DNA from 4 places in the Bradyrhizobium sp. USDA 4474 genome. Region 3 is predicted to be linked to each of the others. Evidence: predicted binding sites of a transcription regulator. Region 3 holds the regulator's gene; each other region holds the start of a gene.
What was found. The regulator LexA, encoded in region 3, represses DNA repair genes until DNA is damaged. The targets are predictions, from matches to a motif close to TGTTCNNNNTGTGTTCNG.
Positions count from the first base shown of each region.

Region 1: a site for LexA is predicted at 1,802-1,819, ahead of ACVW16_RS29755 (putative DNA modification/repair radical SAM protein). Genes of this name have one in related genera too.
Region 2: a site for LexA is predicted at 1,756-1,773, ahead of recA (recombinase RecA). Genes of this name have one in related genera too.
Region 4: a site for LexA is predicted at 2,184-2,201, ahead of ACVW16_RS27265 (PA0069 family radical SAM protein). Genes of this name have one in related genera too.

Region 1 is NZ_JBSRZJ010000002.1:5,995,054-5,999,430, forward strand. It holds gene ACVW16_RS29750 (UdgX family uracil-DNA binding protein) at 1-486, opposite strand, end outside; gene ACVW16_RS29755 (putative DNA modification/repair radical SAM protein) at 486-1,721, opposite strand; gene ACVW16_RS29760 (ImuA family protein) at 1,884-2,687, shown strand; gene ACVW16_RS29765 (Y-family DNA polymerase) at 2,584-4,179, shown strand; gene ACVW16_RS29770 (error-prone DNA polymerase) at 4,176-4,377, shown strand, end outside.
Region 2 is NZ_JBSRZJ010000002.1:851,440-855,816, forward strand. It holds gene ACVW16_RS05910 (hypothetical protein) at 1-413, opposite strand, end outside; gene recA (recombinase RecA) at 575-1,663, opposite strand; gene ACVW16_RS05920 (hypothetical protein) at 1,870-2,073, shown strand; gene ACVW16_RS05925 (hypothetical protein) at 2,471-2,653, opposite strand; gene ACVW16_RS05930 (hypothetical protein) at 2,957-3,172, shown strand.
Region 3 is NZ_JBSRZJ010000002.1:89,946-94,322, reverse strand. It holds gene ACVW16_RS02115 (ComEC/Rec2 family competence protein) at 1-440, shown strand, start outside; gene ACVW16_RS02110 (hypothetical protein) at 451-885, opposite strand; gene ACVW16_RS02105 (hypothetical protein) at 1,079-1,282, opposite strand; gene lexA (transcriptional repressor LexA) at 1,469-2,170, opposite strand; gene ACVW16_RS02095 (molybdopterin molybdotransferase MoeA) at 2,347-3,558, opposite strand; gene ACVW16_RS02090 (hypothetical protein) at 3,772-3,960, opposite strand; gene ACVW16_RS02085 (HAD family hydrolase) at 4,109-4,377, opposite strand, start outside.
Region 4 is NZ_JBSRZJ010000002.1:5,460,871-5,465,247, reverse strand. It holds gene ACVW16_RS27275 (ribonuclease HII) at 1-444, opposite strand, end outside; gene ACVW16_RS27270 (VOC family protein) at 522-977, opposite strand; gene ACVW16_RS27265 (PA0069 family radical SAM protein) at 999-2,162, opposite strand; gene ACVW16_RS27260 (phosphoketolase family protein) at 2,373-4,377, shown strand, end outside.

The DNA of each region.
Region 1 (4,377 bases), 5.9 Mb from region 3:
GCGGCGCGCGAAAAACGGCGCGGCGAGCTCGACGATATGATGCTCCGGCTCGAACCAGGCGACGTAATGGGCGGCACGCTCGCGTCCGATTTCGCGAAAACGAACGAAGGCGTGCATCTTGTGCTCGTCGCGATGAACAGCTCTCGCCATGGCCGTGACCAACGCGACGTCGGTATCCATCGCGACTTCGATGAGGTCGTGATTGTCCTTCAATCGCCAGAGCAGGCGATAGAGGATCGCAAAACGCTCGCCGTCGCGGTGCAGGATTGCCGCTTTCGCCAGCTCGATGAATTTTGCTGATACGCTGAAAGTGCCGTCATTCACCTCGAGAATCGGAGAGGGCGCGGGCGGCGCGAACAGCTCAGCTTCGCCACCCCGCACGGCCCAGGTGACATCGGCGGGCGGCACGTGATGAAGCACGAGCGTGCGAGCAGCTTTGCGCCAGCCGCCGAAATCGGTCTCGGTGTCGAGGACAATGAACTGCATCAGAAGCCAAACCCCAATTGCGTTGCTTTCGGCTTGAACCGTTCGATCAACCGCGCCTCGTCCAGGCGTTGCGAGGAGGGCCGGTGATCGCTGAGGACGATGAACGGCAGCGCCTTGTGCTTGGGCACGTGCAGCCGCGCGAGATCGGACAGGCGGATCGTGGTGGTGCGCCGCGTCGCGATGATGCGCTCGACCGCCCTGGTGCCGAAACCCGGCACGCGCAGCAGCTGCTCGCGGCTGGCGCTGTTGACGTCGAGCGGAAAGCGGTCGCGATGCCGTAGCGCCCAGGCGAGCTTTGGATCGATGTCGAGCGGCAGCATCGCGGTCTCGTCGACGATCTCACCGACGTCGAAACCGTAGAATCGCATCAGCCAGTCGGCCTGGTAGAGCCGGTGCTCACGCAGCAGCGGCGGCTGGACCAGAGGCAATGCGCGGCTCGCATCGGGGATCGGGCTGAAGGCGGAGTAATAGACGCGCCTGAGCCTGTAGGATCCATAGAGATTGGCGCTGGTGTGGAGGATGGTGTGATCGTTCGCGCCGTCGGCGCCGACGATCATCTGCGTGCTTTGGCCGGCCGGTGCGAAGCGCTGCGGTCTTGTCCTTGTCTTCGCGCGGCGATTTTCCTCGGCTTCGTCGAGCTTCAGCCGCAATCGGCCCATGGTGCGGCGGATCGCACGCACGTCCTTCTCCGGCGCGAATTGCTGCAGGCTTGTCGCCTCGGGCATTTCGATATTGATGGAGAGACGGTCGGCATATTTGCCGGCTTCCGCGATCAGCGCATCGTCGGCTTCCGGAATGGTCTTGAGATGGATGTAGCCGCGGAAGTGATGGTCCTCGCGCAGTTTTCGCGCGACACTGACCACTTGCTCCATGGTGTAGTCGGGGCTGCGGATGATGCCGGAGGAGAGAAACAGGCCCTCGATGTAATTGCGCCGGTAGAAATCGAGCGTCAGCTTGACCACTTCATCGATGGTGAAGCGGGCGCGCGGCACGTTGGAGGAAGCGCGGTTGACGCAATAGAGGCAATCGTAATTGCAGGCATTGGTCAGCAGCACCTTGAGCAGGGAGATGCAGCGTCCATCCGGCGCGTAGGAATGGCAGATGCCCATGCCGGGCGCGGTCGAGCCCATGCCCTTGCCGTCGCTGGAATCCCGCTTCTCGGTGCCGCTGGAGGCGCAGGAGGCGTCGTACTTGGCGGCGTCCGCGAGAATTTCCAGCTTGCGTTGTACGTCCATTCCGGAATCCCTTTGATTTGGCTCATGAATTCGATCGAACGCAATTCGATTTGACTCTTCGGCTGCCGTTAGCTTTATATTAGAACATACCATGAACAAATAAGCCAGCCGTTGGTTTCTCTTTTGAGAGCCACCGGCAATCACCTCTGAGGAGCGGCGAGCATGAACGCACGCATGAGCGCGCTTGCGACCTTGCGCAGCCAGATCGAGCGGATCGAGACGGCGGAGGTCGTGCATCATCACGATCGTGTCGCGCTCGGTCACAGCGAGGTCGATCGCGCGCTGAAAGGCGGCCTCGCGCGCGCGGCGGTCCATGAGGTGTTTTGCGAAGGGCGTCAGGGTGCGGCCGCGACCGGTTTTGTCACCGCGCTGGCGGGTCGCGTCACGGTGCAGCGGCCGCTGCTGTGGGTGCGGCAGGATTTTTCGGAACTCGAAACCGGCGCGCTGTCGATGAGCGGGCTCGCCGAGCTCGGTCTCGATCCACGCCGCGTGGTTATGGTGCGCGCGGCCGATGTGGAGAGCGCGCTGCGGACCTCGGCCGATGCGCTCGCCTGCGATGCGCTCGGCGCCGTCGTGCTCGAGCTCTGGGGCGAGACGAGGCAGTTCGATCTCGTCGCGAGCCGCAAGCTGACGCTCGCCGCGCAATCATCCGGCGTTACCGGTTTGTTGCTGCGGATGGCAGCACAACCGTTGCCCTCGACAGCGGAGACGCGATGGATGCTGCGCGCGGCGCATTCGCCGCCGGGATCGGCTTCAATGCCTGCGGCGCCTTGGGACGTCTGGGGGGCGCCGCGCTTCGATGTCGAGCTGTTGCGCAATCGTCATGGCCCGTGTGGCCGGTGGATCATGGAATGGAAGTGTGATGAGTGCCAGTTCAGTGAACCGTCGGCGTATTCTCAGCCTGTGGCTGCCGCGCCTGCCCATCGACCGGATCCAGCGGTTTTTCAGCAGCGCCGGGCTGGGTAAAAATAATAATGGTCCGAGCATCGTTGTCATCAAGGACAACAATGCGCTGGTGATCCACGCACTGGATGAAACCGCCGAGCGCTTCGGGTTGCATATTGGTCAGCCGCTGGCGAATGCCCGGGCGATGTGCCCGGATTTGAAAGTGTTCGACGCCGATGTCGTGGCCGATGCGAAAACGCTCAGCGACATCGCCGATTGGTGCGATCGCTTCACGCCGCTGGTGGCGCTCGATCCGCCGCACGGGTTGTTCCTCGACATCACCGGCTGCGCGCATCTGTTCGGCGGCGAGGCTGCGCTGTTGCAGACGCTGGTCCGGGCGCTCGGCCGACAAGGCTTTGCCGTCAGCGCGGCGATCGCCGGCACCTCGGTCTGCGCGCGCACACTGACGCGGCAGGGCTCCGGGATCATCGTTGCCGACGGTGGGGAAGCGGCGGCAATCGAGCGGTTTCCGGTGTCCGCGCTCGGTGCGGAGGAGACGATCACCACCGGCCTACGCCGCGCCGGGCTGAAGACCATCGGCGATGTCGCCTCGCGCAACGCCTCCGAGATCACGGCGCGGTTCGGCGCGCGGTTCTCCACGCTGCTCGCGCATGCGCTGGGGCAGGGCGATGCGCCCATTAGTCCGCGCAAGCCGGTGCCTGACTACATCGTCGAAAAGCGTTTTGCCGAGCCGATCGCGACCGACACCATGATCACGATGACGCTGTCGCGGCTGGCCGATACGTTGATCGCGTCCATGGAGAAACAGGGCAAGGGCGCGCGGCGGCTGGAGGCCGCGTTCTTCCGCACCGACGGTGTGGTGCGTGCGATCATGGTCGAGACCGGACGTCCCGTGACGCGAAGCAAAGTCGTCGATCGTCTGTTCCGCGAACGGCTCGATGCGCTCGCCGATCCGCTCGATCCCGGTTTCGGCTTCGACATGGTGCGGCTGTCGGCGAGCCGCACCGAGATCGTGGTGCAGGAGCAGCGCGATCTCGATGCCCATGTCCACGACAATGACGAACTCGCCGCGCTGATCGACCGCATCGCCGCACGCATCGGCGGAAAGCGCGTCGTCGTGCACCTGCCGCAGGATACCCATATTCATGAGCGGGCGGTGCTGGCTGCCCCCGCCCAGCATCATCTCGCGGCTGCCATGCAGGCCAAATGGCCAGATCGTGCCGAGGGCGAGCCGCCGCTGCGGCCCCTGCGGCTGTTCGACAAGCCGGAGCCGGTCACCGTACCGTTCGCGACCGTACCCGATGGCCCGCCGCATCAATTCACTTGGCGCCGGGCAAAACATGCGGTGGTACGGGTAGAGGGACCCGAACGCATCGCGATGGAATGGTGGCGCCAGGACGGCAAGCAGCTGACGCGGGATTATTTCCGTATCGAGGATGCCGAGGGCCTGCGCTTCTGGATTTTCCGCGATGGTCTTTACGAAGGGGAGGTGTTCGACGCCGACGGCAAGCCTGCTCCCCCCAACTGGTATGTGCACGGTCTCTTCGCATGAACGCGCCTGCTTATGCCGAGATCGGCATCACCACCAACTTCTCCTTCCTGCGCGGCGGCTCGGATCCGCGCGCCTATGTGCATCAGGCCGCCAAGCTCGGCCTTCCCGCGATCGGCATCGCCGATCACAATACGCTCGCCGGCGTGGTGCGCGCCTGGAAGGAGCTCGACAATGACAAGGTGCTGCATAAGCCCAAAT
Region 2 (4,377 bases), 760 kb from region 3:
TGCCCTGGATCGGCAGCACCAGCAGCGCCGTCCAGCTGACGCATCATGAGCTTGGAGACCGCCGCGTCCTCGCTGCTGCAATGATCGAGCAGCCAGAGCAGAAGCAATTGGGCGTTCGGCTCCCACCCGATCCACAATTCGGCCGAGCCACATTCTGACAACAGCTCGATCAATCCGTGACCCTTCAGGCCCGATTCATCGAGACGCCAGGACGGCGTATCGTCGAGCCAGTGAAGCCCTTGAGGCTGCGTCGCGCGCGGCGCAAAGAACGCATCGCGCTCCGCAGCGGACGGCAATCGTCCCCACACGAGCCGACGCTCGATCGCGATCACGAGGTCGGCACAGCCCGCCTGTTGGATGGCGCCGGCGATGGACGAGTCAGTCGTCACGATGAGCTTCGTCTTTGCTCGCATCACACCAGCCGATCACGACAACGCGCAAAAAGAAACGGGCACTGCCGACGTCGGCAACTCAACGTCCTCAGCGCCCGCTCCTCGCGAAAACTCTTGGAGCATGATCCGGAAAAGTGTGTAGCGGTTTTCCGATCAGATCATGCTCAAAACAACAACCCGGTCTACTCGTCCGCCGGCTCCTCGCCGTCGGCGTCGCTCTCGGGCGTGCCGGCCAGGATCTGCTCGGAAATCAGGCCGGAGTTCTGGCGGATCGCGGTCTCGATCTTGGCGGTGATGTCGGGGTTGGACTTCAAGAACGCCTTCGAGTTCTCGCGACCCTGACCGAGGCGCTGGCTGTCATAAGAGAACCAGGCGCCGGACTTTTCGACGATGCCGGCCTTGACGCCGAGATCGAGGATCTCGCCCATCTTGGAGACGCCCTCGCCGTACATGATGTCGAACTCGACCTGCTTGAAGGGCGGCGCCAGCTTGTTCTTCACCACCTTCACGCGCGTCGTGTTGCCGACCACTTCGTCGCGCTCCTTGATCGCGCCGATGCGGCGGATGTCGAGGCGGACCGAGGCGTAGAACTTCAGCGCGTTGCCGCCGGTCGTGGTCTCCGGCGATCCGTACATCACCCCGATCTTCATGCGGATCTGGTTGATGAAGATCACCATGGTGTTGGACTTGTTGATGGAGGCCGTGAGCTTGCGCAGCGCCTGGCTCATCAGACGGGCCTGCAGGCCCGGCAGCGCATCGCCCATCTCGCCTTCGAGCTCGGCCTTCGGCACCAGCGCCGCGACCGAATCGACCACCAGCACGTCCACCGCACCCGAGCGCACCAGCGTGTCGCAGATTTCCAGCGCCTGCTCGCCGGTATCCGGCTGGGAGATCAGGAGCTCGTCGATATTGACGCCGAGCTTGCGGGCATAGACCGGGTCGAGCGCGTGCTCGGCGTCGATGAAGGCGCAGATACCGCCTTTCTTCTGGGCTTCCGCCACCGTGTGCAGCGCCAGCGTGGTCTTGCCCGAGGATTCCGGCCCGTAGATCTCGACGATACGCCCTTTGGGCAGGCCGCCGATGCCGAGCGCGATATCCAGCCCCAGCGAGCCCGACGAGACCGCCTCGATATCCATCGAACGGTCGTTCTTGCCGAGCTTCATCACCGAGCCCTTGCCGAACTGACGCTCGATCTGGGAGAGCGCGGCAGCGAGAGCTTTACTCTTGTCCATGGAAGATCCTTCGACGATACGCAGGGCAGTGGTGGACATTGGGTCGTGCTCCTTATGGCGAGGATTCGCGCGGGGGACAAACGGTTGGCGGGGCGGCTCGTCGATAAAAACAACGTACACCGTTTGTTCTAGGTTCGCAATATGTTCTTTTGGGAAAAGGGGTAGTGTCCGTATTTGACCCCTGGTGTCCCAGTTTGTTCTGCGCACTGTCCTAATTCGCTGTAAGGTGCGGGATGGACCGCGCCATGCTGCACGAGCATTTAGCGATAGCCGAGCGCCACATTGCCGATGGCCTGAAGCTTCTTGCCAAGCAGGAGGCGCTGATATCGGAGCTTGACCGGCACCAACACGATATCGAGGGCGCGCTGGCCGTGCTGGCGACCATGAGGGAAACGCAGTCGCTGCATATTGACGACCGTGACCGCATATTGAAGGAGCTGGAACGGTAAGGCCATTGATTTGGCGTGGCCGATGGTCCCCCGGGCTCAAGCCTCAGTTTGTGGAGGAGTCCACCCCAGAGAAACGCCCTGAGCCCAAGCCAATCCGGCTAGAGAAGGCGCGGCGCCGCATTGAGGAGTACGCCGCCGAGTTGCGGAAGATCATCCAAAAGCTAGGGCGCAAGATGCACTAAGGCCGCCTCGGTTGCGGCCTCTTTCATTTAGAGCGCGGCTGATAGGTTTGCCATCCCGCGCTTGTATCGGTCGACAGACGGATCAAGCTCCAGCCGTTGCCGCTCCACGATGTATGTCTTGCCGCTGACGAACTTGGCGAGCGGAATCCTCTGATTGCCACTGATGCGCCGCCAACCAAGTTGCAGGTCCCTGCAGAAATGAAAGAGGCCGCAACCTACTCCGCGGCGTCTTGGACGGTGCGGATGCGTGCGGCGCGCTGGGCCAACTGGTCGTAGTTCTTGGCCACCTTGCGGAGCGACTGTCTCACTTCCTCATGCTCGCAATTATCAGCCTTGGTGCGGAACTCTTCCGCTCGATTTCGGAAGTACGTGGGTGAATGCATACGCTCGATGCCCATGACACCAATCCCTCAATTGGGTCTCCGTCCCCATAATGGATTTGAAGCCTATCGTGTTCCCCGGACGAATAGACGTTCGAGGTGGCCCCAAACTGGGCCACTGGGGGGCCAGCGCCAAGCAATCGGTACTGTCCGTATTTGCCCCTTATTGTCCCAGTTTGTTCTGGCTAGCGTCCTAAGTTCACTTTTGAACCAAAGTGACGTGAGATAGTTTGCCCCTCATCACCGGCCGAGGCTCTGCCCGTAGGCGTCGGTGGCTGAGAGACCGAGAGCGCTCCCGCCTGCACAACAGGGAGCACCGCCATGACGGATAAGCCCGTCTATTTTGTCCGCCATTTTGCTGCGGAGATTGCCGAACAGAATGCCCGAATACGGGAGCTGATCGCGCAAGCATGCGAGGTGCTGAAACTGCCAAAGCCAGACACCTTTCTCGGACGCAAGACCCAGGAGCCCTTCCCAAAGGAGGACCTGCCTCCGGTAACAGGCTTGCAGTCTCCGGATCCAAGGAACTCAACCTGATTTGAGCCCCGGCCTGGCCGCACCCATGGTGACTGGCGACTAGCGATGGCTTGCCGAGCATCAGGTCTCTAACCGCCGCAACGCCGTCGTTCGGCGGCGCCGTCATTCCCACACATCGATCTCGCAATCCGCGGAGAAGCTCGGGCTGCATGGCCGCATCAAAGAGGCGCGCTGTGCGATGCTCTTTTGAATTCGCGTGCAAAATGTCGCGAGCACGCTCCGTCCCCGGGCTTCACCCTTATCGACGGGACCGCTTGGCGAGGAATACCCGATGGGCTTTGCCGCGTTGAGGCGATCGATGGGAGATGCTCGTCAATGCATGGCGCGCGCATAGCAAAAATCACGCGATACACACGCATGTAGGTCGGCATGAGCTACGGCTACGCTACGGCCCAATTGGTCTGATTATCAGAATTCTGAGGCTGCAAATATGCAGCGGCCCCACCAACGCTGATACACATGGCGGGGCCGCCTGCTCAACGAGCTCCGGGGCTGGAATCCGAGCCCGAAGGCCACCCGACTGTACGCCCATCCGCCTATAATGGTGCTTGAAACAAAGGAGCACTCATTTCGGAGTATCCTAATCAACGTGTGCGGTGCAGCGGCTCCGGGTACCTTGTGGGACTGGAGAGAGGATCTGACGCCGGGGCCGCGAGCGCACCAACTCGAATACACCTGGCACGCCGCGACAAGGCTCTGCCTCGTACCTTCCTGGCGCACCGCAGCCATGTAGCTGGGCTTCGGGAACGACTGCCATGGACCACCGCGCTTACATCTTGGACCACCAAACTCGGCAATAAGGCCGCCTCGGTTGGGCGAGTTCGTCCAGCCAACGCCGTCGTTCTCCCACCGAGAAATTTGGCATTTTTTTTCAGGAACGATGGCTTTCGCCGCGCGTCTGTTCGGAGCCCCCAGCCAGATAGGACAGCCCCCCGACTGCTGGAGGAAAACCCGCGTCACGCGGGTTGGCGGCCCCTCCCATCGGGGCCGTTTAAATTTCCGAGGGAGAGATCAAGGCCGCCTTCAGTTGGCGGCCTCTTTCATGTCTTTGATGCGTCAAGATACATCGTCAACTTCTCGCGCAACTCGGCCGTCGTACCGGGTACGGTCGTATTCGGCCCCAAGCGTCCTACTAGGCTGAATCTGCTGGACCCCTGCGCGTGGTGTAGAAGCGTCCCGTCGCATCGAGCTTGATGAGACGTGGG
Region 3 (4,377 bases):
TTCTCAAGGAGTGGCTCGCGGCGGACGCCGACCCGCGCGATGCCGCCAGCGCTTCGCTCGGCGACGGCGTGTCGTGCGACGATGCCGGCTGCGTGACGCCGCTTGCCGACGGCCGCATGATTGCGCTGGCGCTGCGCATCGACGCGCTGGCCGACGATTGCAGCCGCGCAGCGCTGGTGGTGACGGCGAGGCCTGCGCCGCCCGATTGCGCTGCAATGGTGATCGATCGGCCGCGTCTGGCGAGCCAGGGCGCGCTTGCGCTGACACAGCGCGGTGACGGTTTTGCGGTTCAGCCGGTGAGAGCGAGGGGCGCAAACCGCTCCTGGTCGCCGGTGGCGCCCGGCGATGCAGATTTCGGCCAAACCCTCAAGCCACGGTCGGCAGCTCCGCGGACCAAAGACGCAACGCCGTCGGAGGCCGACCTTCAGGCCGAGGACTAGAATCGACGCTTCAGCCGATCGGCAGGCGTGGCGGCGTCGTGCGACTGTCGGCGGCCACTTGCGGCTTGTGCTCGCGCTCGCCGAGCGGCTGGGTCACGGGCAGTTGCAGCACGGTTGCGCGCTGGCCTTCGACGAGCTGCGTCACCAGCACGTATTTGCCATCGGGGAATTCGATCGCGTCGTGATGGCGATCGGGAATGTGCGGATCAACCTTGCCGAACTTGCCTACGCGGGAATTGATGGTGCGGGTCCAGATCCACCTGTTGTCGTAGCGGACGTTGTCGGCGAAGGCGAGCTCCGTTCCCGGAAGCAGGCAGACCGCGACCGACATGTCGGCTTCAGAGGCGAAGCCGCGCGTCGAGGTGCCGCGGAACGTTGTCGTGACGATCGTCTCGCCGACTTCTGCGGGACGCGTCGCGACGGCATGCAAGCTATAGTCACACATCGGGTGCTCCTCATCGGGGATAGCAACCCGCGCCTCTGTCCTGGAGGCGCCGGCCTCTATCAGAGTTGAAGCCTGCAAGACTCTGCTTGGTTGTAGGCAAATCTGCGGCTCCGATCCGCGAGCCGCAATCACATTATCTTTCCCGAACGGCTGGGAACAAAGCTTGCCTCCGTGCATTTGGGAGGCTTCGCGCTCAGCGTCCGGCCGGCGCGGACCAGCCGGAATATTGCCAGCCGGGCTGCGCCTGTTGCTCGATGGCGTTGCGGGCATCGCGGATCTGCGCGCTCGTCGCCTGCGGCACCTTGCCGAGGCGATGCTGCGCATGCGCAGCAAAGGCGTGCGATCCGGACGCTGTGATCAGCGTCATCGTGACGGTGCTCAGGATGATCTTGCCCATCATTCTCTCCTCAGTCTCCCTGGAGGCCCATCGAAGCGAGTGTGCTTCGTTGCGGCATGCCGGGGATGTAGGGCTGGAGAGGTGGCGGGATAATCTGTGCAGAACCAGAAAGTCTATCCAGCCGGAGCGGACAATCGTCCGCTCCAATCGTTGATCGCAGTCACCGATCGCGCGAGAACGTGGCGCTCAGTACTTGCGATAGAGACCGATCAGCTTGCCCTGGATCTTGACCCGGTTGGGGGGCAGGATGCGGACCTCATAGGCGGCATTCGCTGGCTCGAGCGCGATCGAGGCGCCGCGGCGACGGAAGCGCTTCAAGGTGGCTTCCTCGTCGTCGATCAGGGCGACGACGATGTCGCCAGTGTCGCAGCTCTCGTTGCGCTGGATGAGGGCCATGTCGCCGTCGAGGATGCCGGCGTCCACCATGGAATCGCCGCGCACTTCGAGCGCATAGTGCTCGCCCGCGCCGAGCATGTCGGGCGGAACGCTGATAGTGTGGCTGCGGGTCTGCAAGGCTTCGATCGGCGTACCGGCCGCGATCCGGCCCATGACGGGCACCGCGACGGGACGCTCGCCCTCATCCGCCGGCGGGCTCGACGTCATGCGCACCTTGCCGAGGTTGCCCTCGATGACGCTCGGGGTGAAGCCGCGGCGACTGCCGGCGGCGGCCTGGAGCTCGGGCAGCTTGATCACCTCGATCGCGCGGGCGCGGTTGGGCAGACGGCGGATGAAGCCGCGCTCCTCGAGCGCAGTGATCAGGCGGTGGATGCCCGATTTCGAGCGCAGATCGAGCGCGTCCTTCATCTCGTCGAAGGAGGGCGGCACGCCGCTTTCCTTCAGCCGCTCGCTGATGAACCGCAGGAGCTCGTATTGTTTGCGCGTTAACATCTCGACCAAAATCCCCCTGGTGATGTCATTCAATTCCGAGACGCTGAATTCAGCCATAAGCCGCTACATGCTCGAAACAAATCATGAACGGACACTATATGTTCGATACATGTTCCGCAACTGCTTAATTTACCGTGAACGCGACGAAGTTCGCGGAACGCACGCGAACGAAGCGGTCAGACGGGCAGCCGCAGCACCTCGCAAGCGGTGCCTGCTTCGGCCTTCGGCGCGAACGGTGCGCGCACGAGAAGTGCCTGTGCCGCAGCCAGATTCGAAAGCAACGAGGAGTCCTGATGATCGACGGGAACGGCGACCAGCGTGCCGTCGTCACGCTCTGCCAGCCGCGCGCGCAGATAATCTTCGCGCTGATCGTTGGCGCCGACATCGCGGCCGAGCACGGCGCGCTCGCGGCGATGATGAACCACCGAACGCCCCGACAGCGCGCGAATCAGCGGGACCAGAAACAGGAAAGCGCAAACGTAGGATGATACGGGATTGCCGGGCAGGCCGATCACGCGCATCGATCCCAGTTGCCCGTTCATCATGGGCTTGCCCGGTCGCATCGCGATCTTCCAGAACGCCATCGAGATACCTTCGTCCCTCAGTGCCTGTTGCACCAGATCGTGGTCGCCCACCGAGGCACCGCCGGTCGTGATCAGGATGTCGGCGCCGCTCTCGCGCGCGCGGCGGATGCCCGATGTGGTGGCGGCAAGCGTATCGGCCGCGACCCCGAGATCGATCGTGTCGGCACCTTCGCTGCGAGCCAGAGCATGAAGGGCATAGCCATTGGAATAGACGATCTGGCCGTGGCCGGGCGTCGAGCCCGGCATCACCAGCTCATCGCCGGTGGCGAGGATTGCGACCGTCGGCCGGCGGCGGACCGCGAGTTGCGGATGGTTCATCCCGGCGGCGAGTGCGAGGTCGCGCTCCGTGAGCCGCGTGCCGCTGCGCAGGAGCACGTCGCCCTCGCGGAAGTCGATGCCGGCCGGGCGGATGTGTCGTCCGGTGATGGCGGCTTCCTTGATCGTGATGCACTCGCCGTCGGCGACGGTGTCCTCCTGGATCACCACGGCATCCGCGTTATCGGGAACGACGCCACCGGTGAAGATCCGCACGGCTTCGCCGGCGCCGACCCTTCCAGCAAACGGCCGGCCGGCCGCGACTTCGCCGATCACCGTGAGCCGTGTGTCGACCTTGGCCGCATCGGCCGCACGCACGGCATAGCCATCCATCGCCGACATCGCCTCAGGCGGCTGCGTCCGCCGCGCCGCGACATCGCGCGCAAGCACGCGATGAAAGGCCCGATCGAGCGCAACTGTTTCCTCGGCCAGCGGCTCCGCTCCCGCGAGCACGGCAGCAAGCGCATCGGATACCGGCATGAGGGCCACGGTGAAAACTCCAGCTACGCCCATTCGGGCAAATCAGCCGCGAGAGTTCTAGCCGAGCGGGAGCGTCCAGGCAAAGCAGCCGCACAAGATGATTTATCCCACCCCTGGAGCCGTGGGACGAAGCTGGCGGTTCAGCCGCGGCATGATCAGGAGAGCGACGCATACCGGCACAACGACGGCCAAGGCAAAGACAAGAGCCGTGGCCAGCATCGGTCAGGTCCCCGGCGGCTCGCTCGGACTGACATCAGGCGCTTTGGGATTCTTGTCGGGCATTGGATCGGCCTGGGCCTTCAGGTCGGCGGCCTTGCTGATCAGTTTTGCGGAGAGCTCAGAATTCGAGGTGGTCCTGGCGTATTTCATCAGCAGGGAGGCCTGCTTGGTGAGGTAGGTTTTGCCCAACACGATGATAAGTCCGATGTAGAATTCCCAACGGACTATAGAGTCCGGAGCCGGGGATTCCGTTCCCGGAACTCTGTACAAAAATGCACAAAGGGTTTTGGTTCCCGAGTTCCAGTGAAATTGCCTCCGGAATCAGAGCCGGGTTGCCAAGTCAGATCCCCAGCGCCTTCAGGGCATTTCCGACGTCGGTCGGCGAGGTCACATGCACCGCGGTCAGGCCGCGCGCCCGTGCACCTTCGACGTTCTCGGCGAGATCATCGAAGAACACGATGCGGTTCGCGGGCACCCCCATCGCGGCGACGACATGGTCGAAGGCCTCCGCATCGGGTTTGCGCAGCCCGATGCTCGAGGACAGGTAGAGCTCGCGGAAATGCCCGAGCAGGTCGGCATATTCCTTCGAAAAAAAGTCCACATGGGGGC
Region 4 (4,377 bases), 5.4 Mb from region 3:
GTCGAGCCGATCGCGGCCATCGACGAAGACGTGCTTCGGCGCCTCTGGTAGAGCAACCACCGCGCGCTTCAGCGCCCAGAGCGAGGCACGCAGGATGTTGTCGCGGTCGATGCGCGCGGGCGAAGCCACGGCGACCGAGACTTGCGCGGTGGCGCAGATCTTGTCGAACAGCTTTTCGCGCTCTTCCACAGTCAATCGCTTGGAATCGTCGATGCCACGCGGGATGCGGTCGGGATCGAGGATCACCGCGGCCGCCACCACGGGACCGGCGAGCGGCCCGCGGCCGGCCTCGTCGCAGCCCGCGATCGGCCACACGCCGCGCTTGATCAGCGCGCGCTCGCGGCGGAAGCTGGCTTTGGCAGGCGGCGCCTTGGCCGCCTTTTGCGCAACCGCGTTCTGCGGCGCATCTTTGGCCGGCGTCTTACTGGACTTGTCCCGAATCATGGCCGGGATCGTGCGCAAGCCGGCCCGCCCGCGCAACCGGGAACCCCAGACAATTCCCGTTATTCAGATGAACCGCCCTACTCGGTCAGATGCACGCGCCTGTCGTCGCCGACCTCGATGCCGGGCGCCACGACGACCTCCCAGGGATGGCCATCGGGATCGGCAAAATACCCGGAATAGCCGCCATAATCGGTCTCGTGCGCAGCCTTCAGCAAGACCGCGCCCGTCCGAAGCGCAAAAGCCAGCACGGCATCGACCTCCTCGCGCGAGGCGCAGTTCCAGGCGAGCGTGATGCCGCGGAACGTCGTCGGCCTCGGCTGGTCCGGCAGTCTGGCGTCATCGGCGAGCTGGGCCCACGGAAACAGGCCGAGCACCGGGCCGCCGGTGTCGAAGAACGCCACGGCCTCGCCTGTTACCTTCAGCCGGCGCGAAAAACCGAGTGCGGCGTAGAAGGCGATGCTGGCGCGGATGTCACGCACACCAAGCGTGATCACCGTCAGTCGCGGCACGGGAGCCGGCAGTTCCTTGCTCATCACACACCTCGCTCGTCCCGCTCAGAACAGGCTGAGCTGCTCGCCGTTCAACTTCGGCCGCGCAAAATGATCCGTGGTCAGCTTCGAGCGGCGCTTGTTGAGCCCGAGCCGATCGCAGGCGATCTCGAAGCGGCGGCCGATGGTCCAGGCCATCGGGCCGGTCCCCTTCATGCGCTCGCCCCATTTCGAATCGTAGTCGCGGCCGCCGCGCATGTCGCGGATCAACGTGAAGACGTGGCGATAGCGGTCCGGATAATTCGCCATCAGCCATTCGCGGAAGAGATCGCGCACCTCGAGCGGCAGCCGCAGCAGCACGTAGGAGGCTTCCTTGACGCCGGCATGCGTGGCGGCATCGAGAATGCGCTCGATCTCGGAATCGTTCAGCGCGGGGATCACGGGCGCGACCATCACGGTGGTGGGAATGCCGGCCTCCGAAAGCTGCTTCAGCGCCTGCAGCCGCTTCGGCGGCGTCGAGGCCCTTGGCTCCATGGTGCGCGCCAACTTCGGATCGAGCGAGGTCACCGAGATTGCGACCTTGGCCAGGTTGCGCTTGGCCATGCGGGCGAGAATGTCGATGTCGCGTGTGACCAGCGCAGATTTGGTGACGATGCCGACGGGATGGCCGGTGCGCTCCAGCACTTCGAGAATCCCGCGCATGATTTTGCGCTCGCGCTCGATCGGCTGATACGGATCGGTGTTGGTGCCGATCGCGATCATCCGCGGCTCGTAGCCTGAGGCCGCGAGTTCCTTCTCGAGCAGAACTGGCGCCTCCGGCTTGGCAAACAGCTTTGACTCGAAGTCGAGCCCCGCCGACAGGCCGAGATAGGCATGCGTCGGCCGCGCGAAGCAATAGACGCAGCCGTGCTCGCAACCACGGTAGGGATTGATCGAACGGTCGAAGCCGATGTCGGGAGAATCGTTGCGGGTGATCACCTTGCGCGAGGTGTCCACCGCGACCGTGGTCTTGAACGGCGGCAACTCTTCAAGGCTCTGCCAGCCATCGTCGAAGGCGACGCGGGCCTCGGCCTCGTAGCGGCCGCTGGCGTTGGACTGCGCGCCCCGCCCGCGCCTGCGCACGCGATCGATGGCGACGCCGAGCTCGGGGAAATCGGAAGGCGCACCCGCCGGCTCGGAGGGCGCCGTGACCGGCGGGTGCTTGAGAGCAGAAGAAGATGCTGGACTCATGCCATCAAGATAGCACGACAAAGGAACAAATCAAGAACAAGAATCCAAAAGACGAAAACAACCCCATGCACAGTAGCGCTGCCCAAAGTTCGGGCGCACGCCGTTGACCTCACGCAACACCGCGTGACCTCGGTCCGGTTTGATGCAGGAGAAGGATCGATCTCGCCGGAACCCGGTTGGTGACGATCCCTGGTAAAGGTCGGCAGGATCATGACATCTCGACGACAACAGGCTGCTGCAAGCAGTGACCTCGATCTCCTTGATCGCTACTGGCGCGCGGCGAACTATCTCTCTGTCGGGCAAATCTACCTTCTGGACAATCCGCTGCTGCGCGAGCCGCTCCGGCCCGAGCACATCAAGCCGCGCCTGCTCGGCCATTGGGGCACGACGCCGGGGCTGAACTTCATCTACGCCCATCTCAACCGCGTCATCCGCGCGCTGGACGTCGACATGATCTATGTCTGCGGTCCCGGCCATGGCGGCCCGGGAATGGTCGCCAACGCGTATCTCGAAGGCAGCTACAGCGAGATCTATCCTGATATCGGGCGCGATGCGGACGGATTGCGGAAACTTTTCAGGCAGTTCTCCTTCCCCGGCGGCATTCCGAGCCACGCAGCACCGGAAACGCCAGGCTCGATCCACGAAGGCGGCGAGCTCGGCTACGCGCTGGTGCACGCGTATGGCGCGGCGTTCGACAATCCTGATCTGATCGTGGCCTGCGTCGTCGGCGACGGCGAGGCCGAGACCGGCCCGCTCGCCGCGTCCTGGCATTCGAACAAGTTCCTCAATCCAGCGCATGACGGCGCGGTCCTGCCGATCCTCCACCTCAATGGCTACAAGATCGCCAATCCGACCGTGCTCGGCCGGATGCCCGACAGCGAGATCCGTGAACTCTTCCGTGGGCTCGGCCATGAACCGCTGCTCGTCAAGGGCCACGATCCCAAGCTGATGCACCGCGCCATGGCAGATGCGCTCGACCTTGCGCTCGCCAGCATCCGCTCGATCCAGCAGCACGCCCGAGACGGCCGCAACACGATCGAGCTGCCGCGCTGGCCGATGATCGTGCTGCGGAGCCCGAAGGGCTGGACCGGCCCGAAGGAGGTCGACGGCAAGAAAGTCGAAGGCTTCTGGCGCGCCCATCAGGTGCCCGTGGCGAACTGCCGCGAAAATCCAGCGCATCTGAAGATTCTCGACGACTGGATGCGCAGCTACGAGCCGGAAAAGCTGTTCGACGAGAGCGGCGCGCTCGTTGCCGAGCTTCAGGCGCTCGCACCCGAAGGCAACAGGCGCATGGGCGCCAATCCGCACGCCAATGGCGGGCTCCTCAAGAAGGAGCTGAAGCTGCCGAACTTCCGAGAGTTTGCAGTCGAGGTGCCGGAGCCCGGCGGAGTCACGGCGGAAGCGACGCGCGAACTCGGCAAATTTTTGCGCGACGTCGTTCGTCTCAACGCGGACGAGCGCAACTTCCGCATCATGGGCCCGGACGAGACCGCCTCAAACCGGCTCGATGCCGTGTTCGACGCGACCGAACGCGTCTGGATGGAGCCGACCGTGCCTTACGACGTCCATCTCGCGCAAGACGGCCGCGTCATGGAGGTGTTGAGCGAGCATCTCTGCCAAGGCTGGCTCGAGGGCTATCTCCTCACCGGCCGGCACGGCTTCTTCTCCTGCTACGAGGCCTTCATCCACATCGTGGATTCCATGTTCAATCAGCACGCCAAATGGCTGAAGGTGACGCGGCACCTGCCCTGGCGGCGGCCGATCGCCTCGCTGAATTATCTCCTGACCTCCCATGTCTGGCGCCAGGACCATAACGGCTTCAGCCACCAGGACCCTGGCTTTGTCGACCTCGTCGCCAACAAGAAAGCCGACATCGTCCGCATCTACCTCCCGCCTGACGCCAACACGCTGCTGTGGATCGCCGATCATTGCCTGCGCACCTATGACCGCATCAACGTCATCGTCGCCGGCAAGCAGCCGGCGCCGCAATGGCTCCCGATGCAGGAGGCCGCAACGCATTGCGATGCCGGCATCGGCATCTGGACCTGGGCCGGCACCGAGGACGCCAAGGGCGAGCCCGACGTGGTGATGGCCTGCGCCGGCGATGTCCCCACGCTGGAGACGCTCGCGGCGGTCGAGCTGCTGCGCAAGGCGCTGCCGGATCTCAGGATCCGCGTCGTCAACGTCGTCGACCTCATGACGCTGCAACCGAATG